Regions from separate parts of the Streptomyces sp. NPDC014801 genome, predicted to be linked through region 1. Evidence: riboswitches for the same ligand, from Rfam matches in the RefSeq annotation. Region 1 holds a riboswitch; the other holds the start of a gene.

Region 1 (7,344 bases):
CTCCTCCCAGGCGCTGCGCGACGAGGTCAGGCACAGTCCCTGCAGCACGGGCACGTTCAGGTCGGCGAGCGCCCCGATGTCCCAGGACTCCTCGTCGCCGCCCGCGGACGCCTGCGAGGCGTGCGTGCCGCCGGCCGCGAGCACCGTGGCGACGAGCGCGTCGGCCCGCCCGAGCAGCTCGTACAGGGCGGGGTCGGCGCCGCGCAGCGAACCGCAGTACACGGGCAGCGCGTTGGCGCCCTGCGCCTCGATCGCCTCGCACAGGGTGTCCACGAAGGCGGTGTTGCCGCTCAGCTCGTGGGCGCGGTAGAAGAGCACGCCGACCGTCGGGCGGCCCTCCTGGACCGGGTAGGAGCCGTGCACGCCGAACTCCGGCATCTTGCGCGGCTCGTCGAAGCCCTCACCGGTCAGCAGTACGGTGTCCGACAGGAACCGCGACAGCTCCAGCAGGTTCGCCGGGCCGCCCTCGACCAGGTACCGCAACGCCTCCGCGACGACGCCCGCCGGCACGCTCGACTCGGCCATCAGCTCCGCGTCCGGCACGGACTCGCCGCCCAGCAGCACGGTCGGGATCCCGGACGCCTTCAGCGCGGCGAGCCCCTCCTCCCAGGCCCGCTTGCCGCCCAGCAGCCGTACGACGGCGAGGTCCGCGCCCTCCAGCAGGCGCGGCAGCTCCCCGGCGACGTCCACCCGGGTCGGGTTGCCGATGCGGTAGTCCGCACCGGACGCCCGGGCCGCCAGCAGATCCGTGTCGGCGGTCGACAACAACAACACTGTGCTCATGCGGGCGCTCCCGGTGGAATGAAAGGCAGTCCTTGCGGCGCGCCCGACTCGATGAGCCGCCACAGCGCGTCCGTGTCCGCGTGCTGTTCGATCAGGTCGCCGAGCCGGTCGAGCTGCTCCTCGCGCAGCGCGGCGAACGAGGTGCCGGGGGCCGGCACGAAGCGGCGGCCCGCGGCGGCGGCCACCTCGCGCAGGAAGGCGCGGCGGAAGCCGTCGGACTCCAGCGAGCCGTGCCAGTGCGTGCCCCAGGTCTGGCCGACCCGGCAGCCGTCCAGGAAGGGTTCGCCCCCGCCGACGGTGGCCACGCCGTGATGGATCTCGTAGCCCTCGACGGGTTCGCCGAGGGCTTCCCCGGAGGGCCGGGTGAGGGTCTTCTCGCGGGCGAAGCGCACCCGCACGGGCAGGATGCCGAGCCCGTCGACGTGCCCGCGCCGGCTCTCCACCTCGTCCTCGATGTGCTCGCCGAGGATCTGGAAGCCGCCGCAGACGCCGAGGACCGGCCGCCCCTCGGCCGCCCTGCGGACCAGCGCGTCCGCCAGGCCGCGCTCGCGCAGCCACTCCAGCGCGCGGACCGTGCCGCGCGTCCCCGGGATCACCACCAGGTCCGCGTCGGCCAGTTCCTCCGGCCGGTCCACGAACCGCACGACCACGCCGGGTTCGGCGGCGAGCGCGTCCACGTCGGTGAAATTGGACATCAGCGGGATCGCGCAGACGGCGACCCGCAGCACGTCCTCGCCGACCGGCGGGGAGACGTTCGACTCGCGGACCGTGCCGCGCAGGGACACCCGCAGCCCGTCCTCCTCGTCGATGCCGAGCCCGTGCCGGAAGGGCAGCACGCCGTACGTCCGCCGCCCGGTGAGGCCGTGGAGCATGTCCAGGCCCGGCTCCAGCAGGGAGACGTCACCGCGGAACTTGTTCACCAGGAACCCGGCGACCAGCTCCTGGTCCTCGCGGGAGAGCAGCGCGACGGTGCCGAAGAAGGACGCGAACACGCCCCCGCGGTCGATGTCGCCGACGACGAGCACGGGCAGTCGCGCGCCCCGCGCGATGCCCATGTTCACGATGTCGGTCCGGCGCAGGTTGATCTCGGCCGGCGACCCCGCCCCCTCGCAGATCACCGCGTCATACGTGCCCCGCAACTCGGCCAGGCAGTCCAGCACCGTGCCCAGCAGCTTCTGCTGGCGTCCGCCGTGGTAGCCGCGTGCGCTCAGCTCGCCCACCGGCTTGCCCAGCAGCACCACCTGGCTGCTCTGTTCACCACCGGGCTTGAGCAGCACCGGGTTCATCAGCGCGGTCGGCTCGATCCGGCACGCCTGGGCCTGCATGGCCTGCGCCCGCCCGATCTCGGCGCCCTCCCGTGTGACGAAGGAGTTCAGCGACATGTTCTGCGCCTTGAAGGGCGCCACCTTCACGCCCTGCCGCACCAGCCACCGGCAGATCCCGGCGGTCACGACGCTCTTGCCGGCGTCGGAGGTGGTGCCGGCGACGAGGAGACCACCGTTCATTTCTTCCGCCCCTTCGCTACCAGACGCCCGGCCACTCCCACGCCGAGCGCGAGCCAGCCGACCCGGCGGGACAGCCGTACCGCCCGGTCGATGTCGGTCACGGCGACGGCGCGTCCCGTCGCCCCGTTCAGGACGGGCCGGTGCTCGACCCGGCCGCCGTAGGAGAGGGTGCCGCCGAGCCGTACGCCGAGGGCGCCCGCGAAGGAGGCCTCCACGGGCCCGGCGTTGGGGCTCGGGTGCCGGCCGGCGTCCGCCTTCCAGGCCCGCAGGGCGCCGCGCGGGTCGGGCCCCGCGGCCGCGGCGAGGGCGGCGGTCAGCCGCGCGCCCGGCCAGCCAGCGAGGTCGTCCAGGCGCGCCGAGGCCCAGCCGAAGCGCAGGTGGCGGGGCGACTTGTGACCCACCATCGCGTCCAGGGTGTTCACCGCGCGGAAGCCCAGCAGTCCCGGCACCCCGGCGAGCGCGCCCCACACCAGGGCGCCCACGACGGCGTCGGAGGTGTTCTCGGCGACGGACTCCACGACCGCCCGTGCGATGCCGTCGGCGTCCAGGGCCTGCGGGTCGCGTCCGCACAGGTGGGGCAGGCGGGCGCGGGCGGCCTCGACGTCACCGGCGTCCAGGGCCCGGCCGATGGCGCGGGCCTCGCGGGCGAGGGAGGTCCCGCCGACGACGGACCAGGTGGCGGCCGCGGTCAGCGCCACGGAGGCGGCGGGGGAGCGGCGGACGGCACGGGTGGCGGCGGCCCCGAGGGCGACGGCGCCGCCCGCGCAGACGGCGGTGTGCAGGGCGCCCCAGCCGCGGTGGTCGCGCCACAGGGCGCGTTCGACGGCGGCCGCGGCCCGTCCGAACACGGCGACCGGGTGCCCGCGCCGCGGGTCACCGAGGAGGAGGTCGCCGAGGAGGCCGGCGGCGGCGCCGTACGCGAAGACGCGTTCGGCTCGCATCGGGCTCAGCCGACCGCGGGGTCGAGCGGAGCGGGAAGGGTGGGCCTGGTCCTCGACCGGCAGCCGCGCATGGCGTCATGTCCTCACTCAGGGTGTCCGCGCCCTGGTTCGAAGGAGATCGGCGGTGAGAGTTCCTGGCTCCCGGGGTTCGCACCCCGGTGACAGTGGCGGGACCGCGCCGGACTTCCACCGGCTTCCTCTCCTGCCGCCGCAACTTGGCCCCGGCAGTCCACCACGGCTGTTCGAGGGCCGTCAACTTGCCCTTGACCTGGGGTGGAGGAGTGTGGGCAGGCCCACACGGAGGGGACCTGCCAGGTCACACGCGAACGCGGGGTGCCGGTGGGGCACCCCGCGTCCGCCGATGCGTGAGGTCAGGCGACGATCAGATGGATCCCGTACGCCACCGCCGCCGCGCACGCGGCGAAGCAGACGTACGCGCCGGTGACCGCGAGGGCGGCCGAGCCGCCCTGGGCCTGGACCCGCTCACGGCGGGAGAGGCCCATGATGCCGAGGGTGAACAGGGTCACCAGGCCGACGGTGACCGCGAGGCTGACACCGAAGACGGAGCCGAGGGCCGCCCAGTCGATCTTCATGCTGCTTCTCTTCCTTCGTTCCCGTGAGCGGCCGTCAGGCGGCCGGGGCCGGGTTCGCGGCGGGCGTGGCGGTGGCCGCCGGCTCCGCGGCCGCGGGGGCCGGGATGGTGGCCGTCAGGTCCTCGGGGGTGGCCGGGACCGAGGCCGCCGGGTCGCCCACGGCGGCCAGGCCGGCGGCCGGGGGCGGGGTCACGGCGGCGATCGCGGTGGTCACCACGCCGGCCGGCTCCTCCGTGGCGGGGTCGGCGGCGTTGACGTTGGTGTGGTCGACGACCTCGCGGCGGGAGATCCGCCAGATGGCGAAGCTGGAGGCCACCAGGAAGACGGCGACCAGCGCGGTGCCCCAGTCACCGAGGCCGGTGACGTACTCGGCGAGCGCGCCGACCAGGGCGGCGGCCGGCAGGGTCAGCGCCCAGGCGACGAACATCCGGGTCGCGGTCGACCAGCGCACCACGCCGCCCTTGCGGCCCAGGCCCGCGCCCATCACGGAGCCGGAGACGACGTGCGTGGTGGACAGCGAGAAGCCGAGGTGGGAGGAGGCGAGGATGGCGGTGGCCGCGCTGGTCTGGGCGGCGAAGCCCTGCTGCGGCTGCATGTCCGTCAGGCCCTTGCCCATGGTGCGGATGATGCGCCAGCCGCCGATGTAGGTGCCGAGCGCGATGGCCAGGCCGGCGGAGAGGATCACCCAGGTGGGAGGGTCGGAGTCGGGCGCGACGGCGCCGCCGGCGACCAGGGCCAGGGTGATGACGCCCATCGTCTTCTGCGCGTCGTTGGTGCCGTGGGCGAGGGAGACCAGGCCCGCGGAGGCGATCTGGCCGGCCCGGTAGCCCTTCTCGGCGGCCTTGCCGTCGGCCTTCTTGCCGATCGTGTACGACAGCCGCGTGGCGGCCATCGCGGCGAGCCCGGCGACGATCGGGGCGGCCACCGCGGGCAGCAGCACCTTGGTCACGAGCACGTCGCCGTGGACCGCGCCGAAGCCGGCGGAGGCGACGGTGGCGCCGATCAGACCGCCCATCAGGGCGTGGGAGGAGCTGGAGGGCAGGCCCACGAGCCAGGTCAGCAGGTTCCAGAGGATCGCGCCGACCAGGGCGGCGAAGATGACCTCGGGACGGATGCCGCTCTCGTCGACGAGACCCTTGGAGATCGTGTTGGCGACCTCCACGGAGAGGAAGGCGCCCACAAGGTTGAGGGCGGCGGACATGGCCACGGCGATCTTGGGCCGCAGCGCGCCGGTCGAGATGGTGGTGGCCATCGCGTTGGCGGTGTCGTGGAAACCGTTCGTGAAATCGAACGCGAGTGCGGTGACGACCACAATCGCGAGGATCAGCGAGAAGCTTTCCATTTACCCAGGCATTCGTTCGAAGTCATTGGCGAGCCGAACGTAGGTAACCCGGGTGAACGGAAGGTGAACTGGGCCGGGCGTCCCGATGTCGGAAAGAGGGGGGTGCCGCTCCGCTCGCCGCCGACGGCCCGTACGGCACACGGGCCCCGCGGCTCGCGCCGCTCGTTCCGGTGGCCCGGGGCGGCGTGGATGAGATTCCGGTCACTGCGCCGGGGGACATGCCCGGGCGGGGCGCCCCTGGCAGGATCGCGGCATGTCGGCGAAGCAGCGGTGGACGGCGGGGGACGGGCCGGGGGCCCGCGCGGAGGGCGGGAGCGGGACGGGACCGGAGCCGGTCGTTCCCGGTGGTGAGGACGAAGCGGCGGCCTGGGCGGAGCTGGTCGCGACGGCGCGCCGGACCGTGGCCGACGGGCTGGTCGTCGGCACGTCCGGCAACGTCTCGGTGCGCGTCGGCGACCTGGTGCTGGTCACCCCGTCGGGCGTGCCCTACGACCGGCTGCGGCCGCAGGACCTGACGGCGGTCGATCTCGACGGCCGTCAGGTGCGCGGCTCGCTGGTGCCGACGAGCGAGCTGCCGATGCACCTCGCCGTATACCGCACCACCGACGCGGGGGCCGTCGTGCACACGCACGCGGTGCACGCGACCGCCGTCTCCACGCTGGTCTCCGAGCTGCCGCTCGTCCACTACATGGCCGCGGCCCTCGGCGGCCCCGTCCGGGTCGCCCCGTACGCGACGTACGGCACGGAGGAACTGGCCCGCCACATGCTGGACGCCCTGGCCGGCCGCACGGGCTGCCTGCTGCAGAACCACGGGACGATCACCTACGGCGCCGGCCTCGACCAGGCCTACGACCGCACGGCCCAGCTGGAGTGGATGTGCCGCCTGTGGCTGACGGCCTCGTCGGTCCCGGACCGCACCCCGACCCTCCTGACGGAGGCGGACCTGGCCGAGGTGACGGAACGGCTGCGGGGGTATGGGCAGCGGGGGTGAGGGGGCGGGGCGGTGAGCTGCGGGTGCCCTGGGGGTGCGGGTGCCGGTGCGGGCGTGTGGGGGCTGGTCGCGCGGTTCCCCGCGCCCCTGAGCGGGGTGTCGTCCCGTCGGTCGTGACTGGACCCTCGGGGCGTGGGGGGCGTTTCGGTCGGGCCGGTCACTCCGGGTGTCGCTTCCGGTGGCTTGAGGTGGGGCTCGCCGGGAAACTGGATGTCGTGCGCACTGTCAAAGCGACGGCCGCTGCCGTCACCGCCGTGATGGGCGCCGGGGCCGCCGCCGTGGCCGCCGGCCGACTCGCCAGCGACGCAGCGCTCAAGGCGCCGCCGGGCCGTCCGCTGCCCACGGAGCCCCGGCTCACCGTGCACGGCACGGCCGCCGGCCAGATCACGCTCACCCGCGACCTGGCGGCCCTGCGCCCGGGCACCTACGGGCTCGCCGGCGACGGCAGCCACGCGGTGGTCGGCCAGGTCCTGGACTCCGCCGACCACCCCGCCGACACCGTCGTACGCCGTCTCGAACGCGTCACGCACGGCACCCTCGAACCCGGCGACAAGGTGTGGCTCACCCCCAACGTCCACGTCGGCGACCCGCGCGCCGCGCTGGGCCTGGACCACGCCGACGTGGACGTGCCCGGCGAGCTGGGCGCGCTGCCCGCGTGGTTCGTGCCCGGCGCGAGGGACACCTGGGTGATCGCCGTGCACGGCCTCGGCGCCACCCGCGAGCACCCGCTGAACGTCGTGGGCCTGCTGCACCGGCTGCGCCTGCCCGTGCTCTCCCTCGCCTACCGCGGCGACCTCGGCGCCCCGCGCCGCCCGGACGGCCTGAACCACTTCGGCGAGACCGAGTGGCGCGACGTGGACGCCGCGATCCGCTACGCCGTGCGCTACGGCGCCCGCCGCGTCGTGCTGTACGGCTGGTCCACCGGCGCGACGATGGCGCTGCGCGCGGCCGAGCGGTCGGGGATGCGGGAGCACGTCTCCGGGCTGGTCCTGGACTCCCCGGTGTTCAGCTGGCAGGCCACCCTGCGCGCCCTGGCGCTGGCCCGGCGCACGCCGGGCGCGCTGCTGCCGCTCGCGGTGCGGGCCGCGCAGGGCCGCACCGGGCTGCAGGACGGCCCGGTCCACGGCAGCGACGCCGACGGCCTCGCCGTGCCGACGATGATCTTCCACGGCCCCGGCGACACGGTGGC
Region 2 (7,344 bases), on a different contig from region 1:
GCGCGACCCCGGGTTGTACAGGGCCAGCACCAGGTCTGCCGAAGCGGCCGCACGCAGCCGCTCGGCGATGACCTCCCACGGCTTGAGCCGGTCGGACAGGGAGATGGTGGCGTAGTCGTGACCGAGGGGCGCACCCGCACGGGCCGCGGCGGCATTGGCGGCGGTCACCCCGGGCAGCACCCGCACCCGCACACCGTGGTACTCCTCCTGCGAGGCCACCTCCAGGACGGCGGTGGCCATGGCGAAGACGCCCGGGTCGCCGCCGGAGACCACGGCCACCCGCCGCCCCCGCTGGGCGAGCTGGAGCGCGAACTCGGCGCGCTCGGCCTCCACGCGGTTGTCCGACCCGTGGCGGCGCTGGCCCTCACGTACGGGTACGCGATCCAGGTACGTCGTGTAGCCGACCAGGTCGTCGGCGGCGGCCAGCGCGCCCCGCGACTCGGGCGTCAGCCACAGCGGCCCCGCGGGACCGGTGCCCACCACCACGACCTCACCCTGTTCGCGCACGGCCGGCTCGGCGTCGACCTGGCTGGGCAGCACCGCGACCGAGAAGTACGGCACCGACTCCGCCTCGACGTCGGCGAACCCGGCCAGGCGTTCCCCGGCCATGGTGGCCCGCTCCACGTAGCGGGCCTGTCCCAGCTTCCCCGAACTCTCCAGCGCCCGGCGCACCTTGGGAAAGGTCCGCCCCAGCTTCATGACGACGGCGGCATCCGTCGAGGCGAGGCGGGCCGTCAGTTCCTCCTCGGGCAGCGTGCCCGGCAGGATCGTCAGCACCTCCTCGCCCTCCGCCAGCGGGGCCCCCAGCCGGGCAGCCGCCGCGCTCACCGACGTCACACCCGGGATCACCTCGGTGTCGTACCGGCCGGCGAGCCGCTTGTGCATGTGCATGTAGGAGCCGTAGAACAGCGGGTCGCCCTCGGCGAGCACGGCGACCGTACGGCCGGCGTCCAGATGGGCGGCAAGGCGCGCCGATGCCTCGGCGTAGAACTCCTCCATCGCGCCCCGGTAGCCGCCGGGGTGGTCGGTGGTCTCGGTCGTGACCGGGTAGACCAGCCGCTCCTCGATATGGTCCTCGCGGATGTGCCCGGCGGCGATCGACCGCGCGATCGACCGGCCGTGGCGGGCACTGTGATAGGCGATCACGTCCGCCTCGGCGATGACCTCCACCGCCCGCACCGTCATCAGCGACGGGTCACCGGGGCCCAGCCCCACCCCGTACAGCTTGCCGCTCACTCTTCCTCACTCGCGATCGCGTTGAGGGCCGCCGCCGCGATGGCGCTGCCACCCCGGCGGCCACGGACCACCAGGTGCTCGAGACCCGAGGGGTGGTGCGCGAGGGCGTCCTTGGACTCGGCGGCGCCCACAAACCCCACAGGTACACCGATGACAGCGGCCGGCCGCGGCGCGCCATCCTCGATCATCTCCAGCAGGCGGAAAAGCGCGGTGGGCGCGTTGCCGACGGCGACCACCGCGCCCTCCAGCCGGTCGCGCCACAGTTCCAGGGTGGCGGCGCTGCGCGTGGTCCCCAGCTTGCGCGCGAGGTCCGCCACGGACGGGTCGGACAGCGTGCAGAGCACGTCGTTGCCGGCCGGGAGCCGCTTGCGGGTCACACCGCTGGCCACCATCTGCACGTCGCAGAAGACGGGCGCGCCCGCGCGCAGCGCCTCGCGGGCCCGGGCCACCACACCCGGCGTGTACGCCAGGTCCCGGACCAGGTCGACCATCCCGCAGGCGTGGATCATCCGGACCGCGACCTGCGAGACGTCAGCGGGCAGACCCGCGAGGTCCGCCTCCGCGCGAATGGTGGCAAAGGACTGGCGGTAGATGGCCGCGCCGTCCTTCTCGTACTCGAACACCGTGCTCCTAGTCATCCGTGGGGTCCGTGCTCGCCGCAGCCAGGGCGGCAGCGAGCTGCGAGGGATCGTCGATGGTGCGGGCGGTGCCCTCACGTCCGCCTCGTACGGCGGTGATCCGGTAGCCGCCGTCCCCGGTGGCGACGGCGTCGACGTGGTCGCCGAGCGGCCGGCCGCAGCGCCGCTCGCAGCCGGAGAGGTAGACCGGGAGGCTGCCGCTCGCGCCGAGGGCTCCCACCGCGTCCGCCCTGACATCCGCTCGCGACTTGGCGCACCCCGGCCGCCCGATGCAGGCACCGACCCGCAGCCAGGCAGACGCCGGATCGGTGATCAGTCCTGTGGCGGCCAGATCGGTGAGCCGCTTGGCCGGGGTCGCGGGCAGCACGACGCCCCGCCAGGGCGTCAGCCGCAGCTCGTGCGACGCGGCGGCCGTCAACTCCGCCCACTGGACGGCACTGACGCGGCCCAGCGGGGCGAGGACGGACACACCCCCCGAATGCGCGATCGCGCCAGGCCGTGGCTGTGCTCCGACGGGCCACGGTGCGACCACAGAACTCGCGGCAGGCGTCCAGCGCACCACCTCGGCGGCCAGGCCGTCTCCCCGGTCCGGGAGTTCGGCCACCCGCCACGCCTGTCCGCGGCTCGCCTTGAGGAAGGCTTCTGCGGCGAGGAGTGCCGCCGCGGGTGCCTCGTCGGCGCTGACGCGGGCAAGGCGGCCGCAGGAGCCGATGCGCATCCAGGCGTTCCCGTCCGGTGCCGCGCGCACCGTCACGTCCGCGTCGAGGCCGGCGACGTCCCCCCGCCCGTCGTCGAGGGCGAAGAGGAAACGCCCCGACAGGCCCGTCGCGGTGTCGCTCGCGCACAGCAGAGCGTCCAGCTTCCGCAGCCAGGGACGTACGTCGGTGTGCCCGTCTGCGTCCAGTCCGGACAGGGGGGAGGCGACGATGTTGCGGATCCGCTCGTGCCGCGCAGAGGGCAGCAACCCCGTCGCGGTGAGCCGGTTCGCCAGTTCCCCACCGCACCCGCCGGCGAGCCCCCGCAACTGCACGTTGCCCCGAGAGGTCAGGTGCAGCTCGCCGTCCCCCAACTCGAGTGCCGCCTGCCCGAGAGCCCGAGCCTGATCGACGCTCAACACCCCACCGGGAACGCGCACTCGGGCCAGCGCACCGTCCCCCGCGGCATGCAGACGCAGCGCCCCCGGGCAGGCGTCACCGCGGTCCCGGAAGGCCGCTGCGGCCTCGGGCGACGGAGGTACGGGTGCCGTAGACATGGCGGCGAGCATACCGATGATCAGACCGAAGGTATGCCCCGCACTGGTGTGGTGCCCCTTACTATGCTCCTCGGTGGATCATCCGGTCCACCTCGCCAAGACGGCGACAGGGGAGGAAGCCCGGTGCAAATCCGGCGCGGTCCCGCCACTGTGAACCCGCCACCTCCATGGACGGGTGAGCCAGGAACTCCCGCCGTCCGACACCACCCGGGGCGCGGACCCCGAGGAAGGCCAGACGCCGCATGATCCTCCTGCTGTCGACGTCCGACACCGACCTGCTCAGCGCCCGAGCGGCCGACGGCCCGGTCGCATACCGCTTCGCCAACCCGGCCCGCCTCGACCTGGACGAACTCCCCGCCCTCCTGGACGGCGTAGGCCTGGTCGTCGTCCGCCTCCTGGGCGGACTGCGCGCCTGGCAAGACGGGCTCGACCTGCTGCTGGCCGACGGCCGGCCCGTTGTCGTCCTCACCGGCGAACAGGCTCCCGACGCCCAGCTGATGGCCGCCTCCACCGTCCCCGTCGGTATCGCGGCCGACGCCCACGCCTATCTCGCGCACGGAGGCCCGGCCAACCTGGAGCAGCTCGCCCGTTTCCTGTCGGACACGGTCCTGCTTACCGGCCACGGCTTCGATCCGCCGGCACCGGCCCCCACCTGGGGCCCGCTGGAGCGGCCGGCCCCGGCAGACCCGGGCGCCCCCAAAATCGCGGTGCTCTACTACCGCGCCCACCACATGAGCGGCAACACCGCCTTCGTGCACGCCCTGTGCGACGCGATCGAGGAGGCCGGGGGCAGGCCGCTGCCGCTCTACGTCGCCTCCCTGCGCGCCCCCGAGCCGGACCTGATCGACGAACTGCGCGCCGCCGACGCCATCGTCACCACGGTGCTGGCCGCCGGCGGCACCAAACCCGCCGAGGCGTCGGCCGGCGGCGACGACGAGTCCTGGGACGCGGGCGCCCTCACCGCCCTCGACGTGCCCATCCTCCAGGCCCTGTGCCTGACCGGCTCGCGCTCCACATGGGAGGCCAACGACGAGGGCGTCTCCCCGCTCGACGCGGCCAGCCAGATCGCCGTCCCCGAGTTCGACGGCCGCCTGATCACGGTGCCGTTCTCCTTCAAGGAGATCGACGCCGACGGCCTCCCGGCCTACGTCGCCGACCCCGAGCGCGCCGCCCGCGTCGCCGGGATCGCCGTACGCCACGCACGCCTCAGGCACATCCCGGCCGCCGACAAGCGCCTGGCGCTCGTCCTGTCCGCGTACCCGACCAAGCACTCCCGGATCGGCAACGCGGTCGGACTGGACACCCCGGCCAGCGCCGTCGCCCTGCTCAGGCGTCTTCATGAGGAGGGCTACCACTTCGGCGCCGAGGACATCCCCGGGCTAGCCTCCGGTGACGGCGACGAACTGATCCGCGCGCTCATCGAGACGGGCGGACACGACCAGGACTGGCTCACCGAAGAGCAGCTGGCCCGCAACCCGGTGCGGATCCCGGCCGCCGACTACCGCCGCTGGTTCGCCACCCTGCCCAAGGACCTGCGGACAGCCGTCGAAGAACACTGGGGGCCGGCACCCGGTGAGATGTTCGTCGACCACAGCCGCAACAAGGACGGCGACATCGTCCTCGCCGCCCTGCACTACGGCAACCTGCTGATCCTCATCCAGCCCCCGCGCGGCTTCGGCGAGAACCCCATCGCCATCCACCACGACCCCGACCTCCCGCCCTCCCACCACTACCTGGCCGCCTACCGCTGGATCGCCGCCCCGCAGTCCGAAGGCGGCTTCGGCGCGGACGCGATGATCCACCTCGGCAAGCACGGCAACCTCGAATGGCTGCCCGGCAAGAACGCAGGCCTGTCCGCCGCCTGCGGGCCCGACGCCGCCCTCGGCGACCTCCCGCTCATCTACCCGTTCCTGGTCAACGACCCCGGCGAAGGCACCCAGGCCAAGCGCCGCGTCCACGCCACCCTCGTCGACCACCTCGTCCCGCCCATGGCCCGCGCCGACTCCTACGGCGACATCGCCCGCCTGGAGCAACTCCTCGACGAGTACGCCCAGATCTCCGCGATGGACCCGGCCAAGCTGCCCGCGATCCGCGCCCAGATCTGGACCCTCATCCAGGCCGCCCGCCTCGACCACGACCTCGGCCTGGACGACCGCCCCGACGACGACGGCTTCGACGACTTCCTCCTCCACGTCGACGGCTGGCTCTGCGAGGTCAAGGACGCCCAGATCCGCGACGGCCTTCACACCCTCGGCACCCCGCCCACCGGCCCCGACCGCGTCAACCTCGTCCTCGCCATCCTCCGCGCCCGCCAGATCTGGGGCGGCACCACCACCCTGCCCGGCCTGCGCGAGGCCCTCGGCCTCGACGAGTCCTCGGCGACCCGCACCACGGCCGACGAGGCGGAGGAGACGGCACGGGCATTGGTGCAGGCCATGGAGGACGCCGACTGGGACCCGGCCGCCATACCCACCGAACACGGCGAACAGGTCGCGGCCATCCTGGCGTTCGCCGCCCGCGAGGTCGTCCCACGCCTCGCCGCCACCACCGCCGAACTCGACCACGTCGTCCACGCCCTGAACGGCGGCTTCGTCCCCGCCGGCCCCTCCGGCTCCCCACTGCGCGGCCTGGTCAACGTCCTGCCGACCGGCCGCAACTTTTACTCCGTCGACCCCAAGGCCGTCCCCTCCCGCCTCGCCTGGGAGACCGGCCAGGCCCTCGCCGACTCCCTGCTGCAGCGCTACCGCACCGACAACGGCGACTGGCCCAGCTCCGTCGGCCTGTCCCTGTGGGGTACCAGCGCCATGCGCACCGCCGGCGACGACGTGGCCGAGGCCCTCGCCCTGCTCGGCATCCGTCCCGTATGGGACGACGCCTCCCGCCGCGTCACCGGCCTCGAACCCATCCCGTACGAGGAGCTGGGCCGCCCGCGCATCGACGTCACCCTGCGCATCTCCGGCTTCTTCCGCGACGCCTTCCCGCACACCATCGGGCTCCTGGACGACGCCGTACGCCTGGCGGCCTCCCTGGAGGAACCGGCCGAGATCAACCACGTCCGGACCCACGTGCAGGCAGACCTGGCGGCTCACGGCGACGAGCGCCGCGCCACCACCCGCATCTTCGGCTCCCGCCCCGGAACGTACGGCGCCGGACTGCTCCAGCTCATCGACTCGCGCGACTGGCGCACCGACGCCGACCTCGCCGAGGTCTACACCATCTGGGGCGGCTACGCCTACGGCCGCGACCTCGACGGCCGCCCGGCCCGCGAGGACATGGAGACGGCGTACAAGCGCATCGCCGTCGCGGCCAAGAACACCGACACCCGCGAGCACGACATCGCCGACTCCGACGACTACTTCCAGTACCACGGCGGCATGGTCGCCACAGTCCGTGCCCTGCGCGGCACCGCCCCCGAGGCGTACATCGGCGACTCCACCCGGCCAGAGACGGTCCGCACCCGCACTCTGGTCGAGGAGACGTCCCGCGTCTTCCGCGCCCGCGTCGTCAACCCCAAGTGGATCGAGGCGATGCGCCGCCACGGCTACAAGGGCGCCTTCGAACTTGCGGCCACGGTGGATTACCTCTTCGGCTACGACGCCACCACCGGCGTGGTCGCCGACTGGATGTACGACAAGCTGACCAAGACCTACGTCCTGGACCCGACCAACCGCGAGTTCCTCCAGCAGGCCAACCCCTGGGCCCTGCACGGCATCGCCGAGCGCCTCCTGGAGGCCGAGTCCCGGGGGATGTGGGCCAAGCCGGATCCGGGCGTGCTGGAGCAGCTGCGGCAGGTGTACCTGGAGGCGGAGGGAGACCTCGAAGGGCAGGGGTGAAGGCCCTGTTCACTCCGCGCAGCGCGCGCACAGGCCGTAGACCAACAGCGAGCCGCTCGCCCCGGGCCGCAAGCCGCTCATCTCCATGATGCGTTCCACGGTCTCTCCCAGCCGCTCACCGGTGAGATCCCCCACCTGGCCGCACTCCTCACACACGGTGTGGGGGTGCGGCTCGGAGCCGATCCCGTAGCGCTTGGGTCCCCGACCGTGAACCGCGTGCACCAGTCCGGCCGCCTCCAGCGTCTCCAAGGTCCGGTAGACAGTCGCCCGGTCCACCGGAATGCCCACAGCTCGCAACTGCGCGAACACCTCGGCAGACGACAGATGGGCCCCCGACGAGGACAGCATGGCAAGGGCATGCAACCGGCCCGGAGTGCAGCGCAGG

Evidence for each region. Region 1 has a riboswitch for cobalamin ahead of ACF1AL_RS12040 (cobalamin biosynthesis protein). Riboswitches for the same ligand answer to the same signal wherever they lie in the genome.
Region 2: another riboswitch for cobalamin. It lies ahead of cobN (cobaltochelatase subunit CobN); the one in region 1 lies ahead of ACF1AL_RS12040 (cobalamin biosynthesis protein).

Annotation. Positions count from the first base shown of each region.
Region 1 covers NZ_JBIBXG010000004.1:578,384-585,727, forward strand. Annotated here, with positions in the region: gene cobN (cobaltochelatase subunit CobN) at 1-783, opposite strand, end outside; gene ACF1AL_RS12035 (cobyric acid synthase) at 780-2,288, opposite strand; gene ACF1AL_RS12040 (cobalamin biosynthesis protein) at 2,285-3,229, opposite strand; cobalamin riboswitch at 3,335-3,470, opposite strand; gene ACF1AL_RS12045 (hypothetical protein) at 3,601-3,822, opposite strand; gene ACF1AL_RS12050 (inorganic phosphate transporter) at 3,857-5,164, opposite strand; gene ACF1AL_RS12055 (class II aldolase/adducin family protein) at 5,418-6,155, shown strand; gene ACF1AL_RS12060 (alpha/beta hydrolase) at 6,371-7,344, shown strand, end outside.
Region 2 covers NZ_JBIBXG010000024.1:14,124-21,467, reverse strand. Annotated here, with positions in the region: gene ACF1AL_RS38330 (precorrin-2 C(20)-methyltransferase) at 1-1,236, opposite strand, end outside; gene ACF1AL_RS38325 (precorrin-8X methylmutase) at 1,233-1,874, opposite strand; gene ACF1AL_RS38320 (cobalamin biosynthesis protein CobG) at 1,867-3,138, opposite strand; cobalamin riboswitch at 3,183-3,337, shown strand; gene cobN (cobaltochelatase subunit CobN) at 3,369-6,959, shown strand; gene ACF1AL_RS38310 (Fur family transcriptional regulator) at 6,969-7,344, opposite strand, start outside.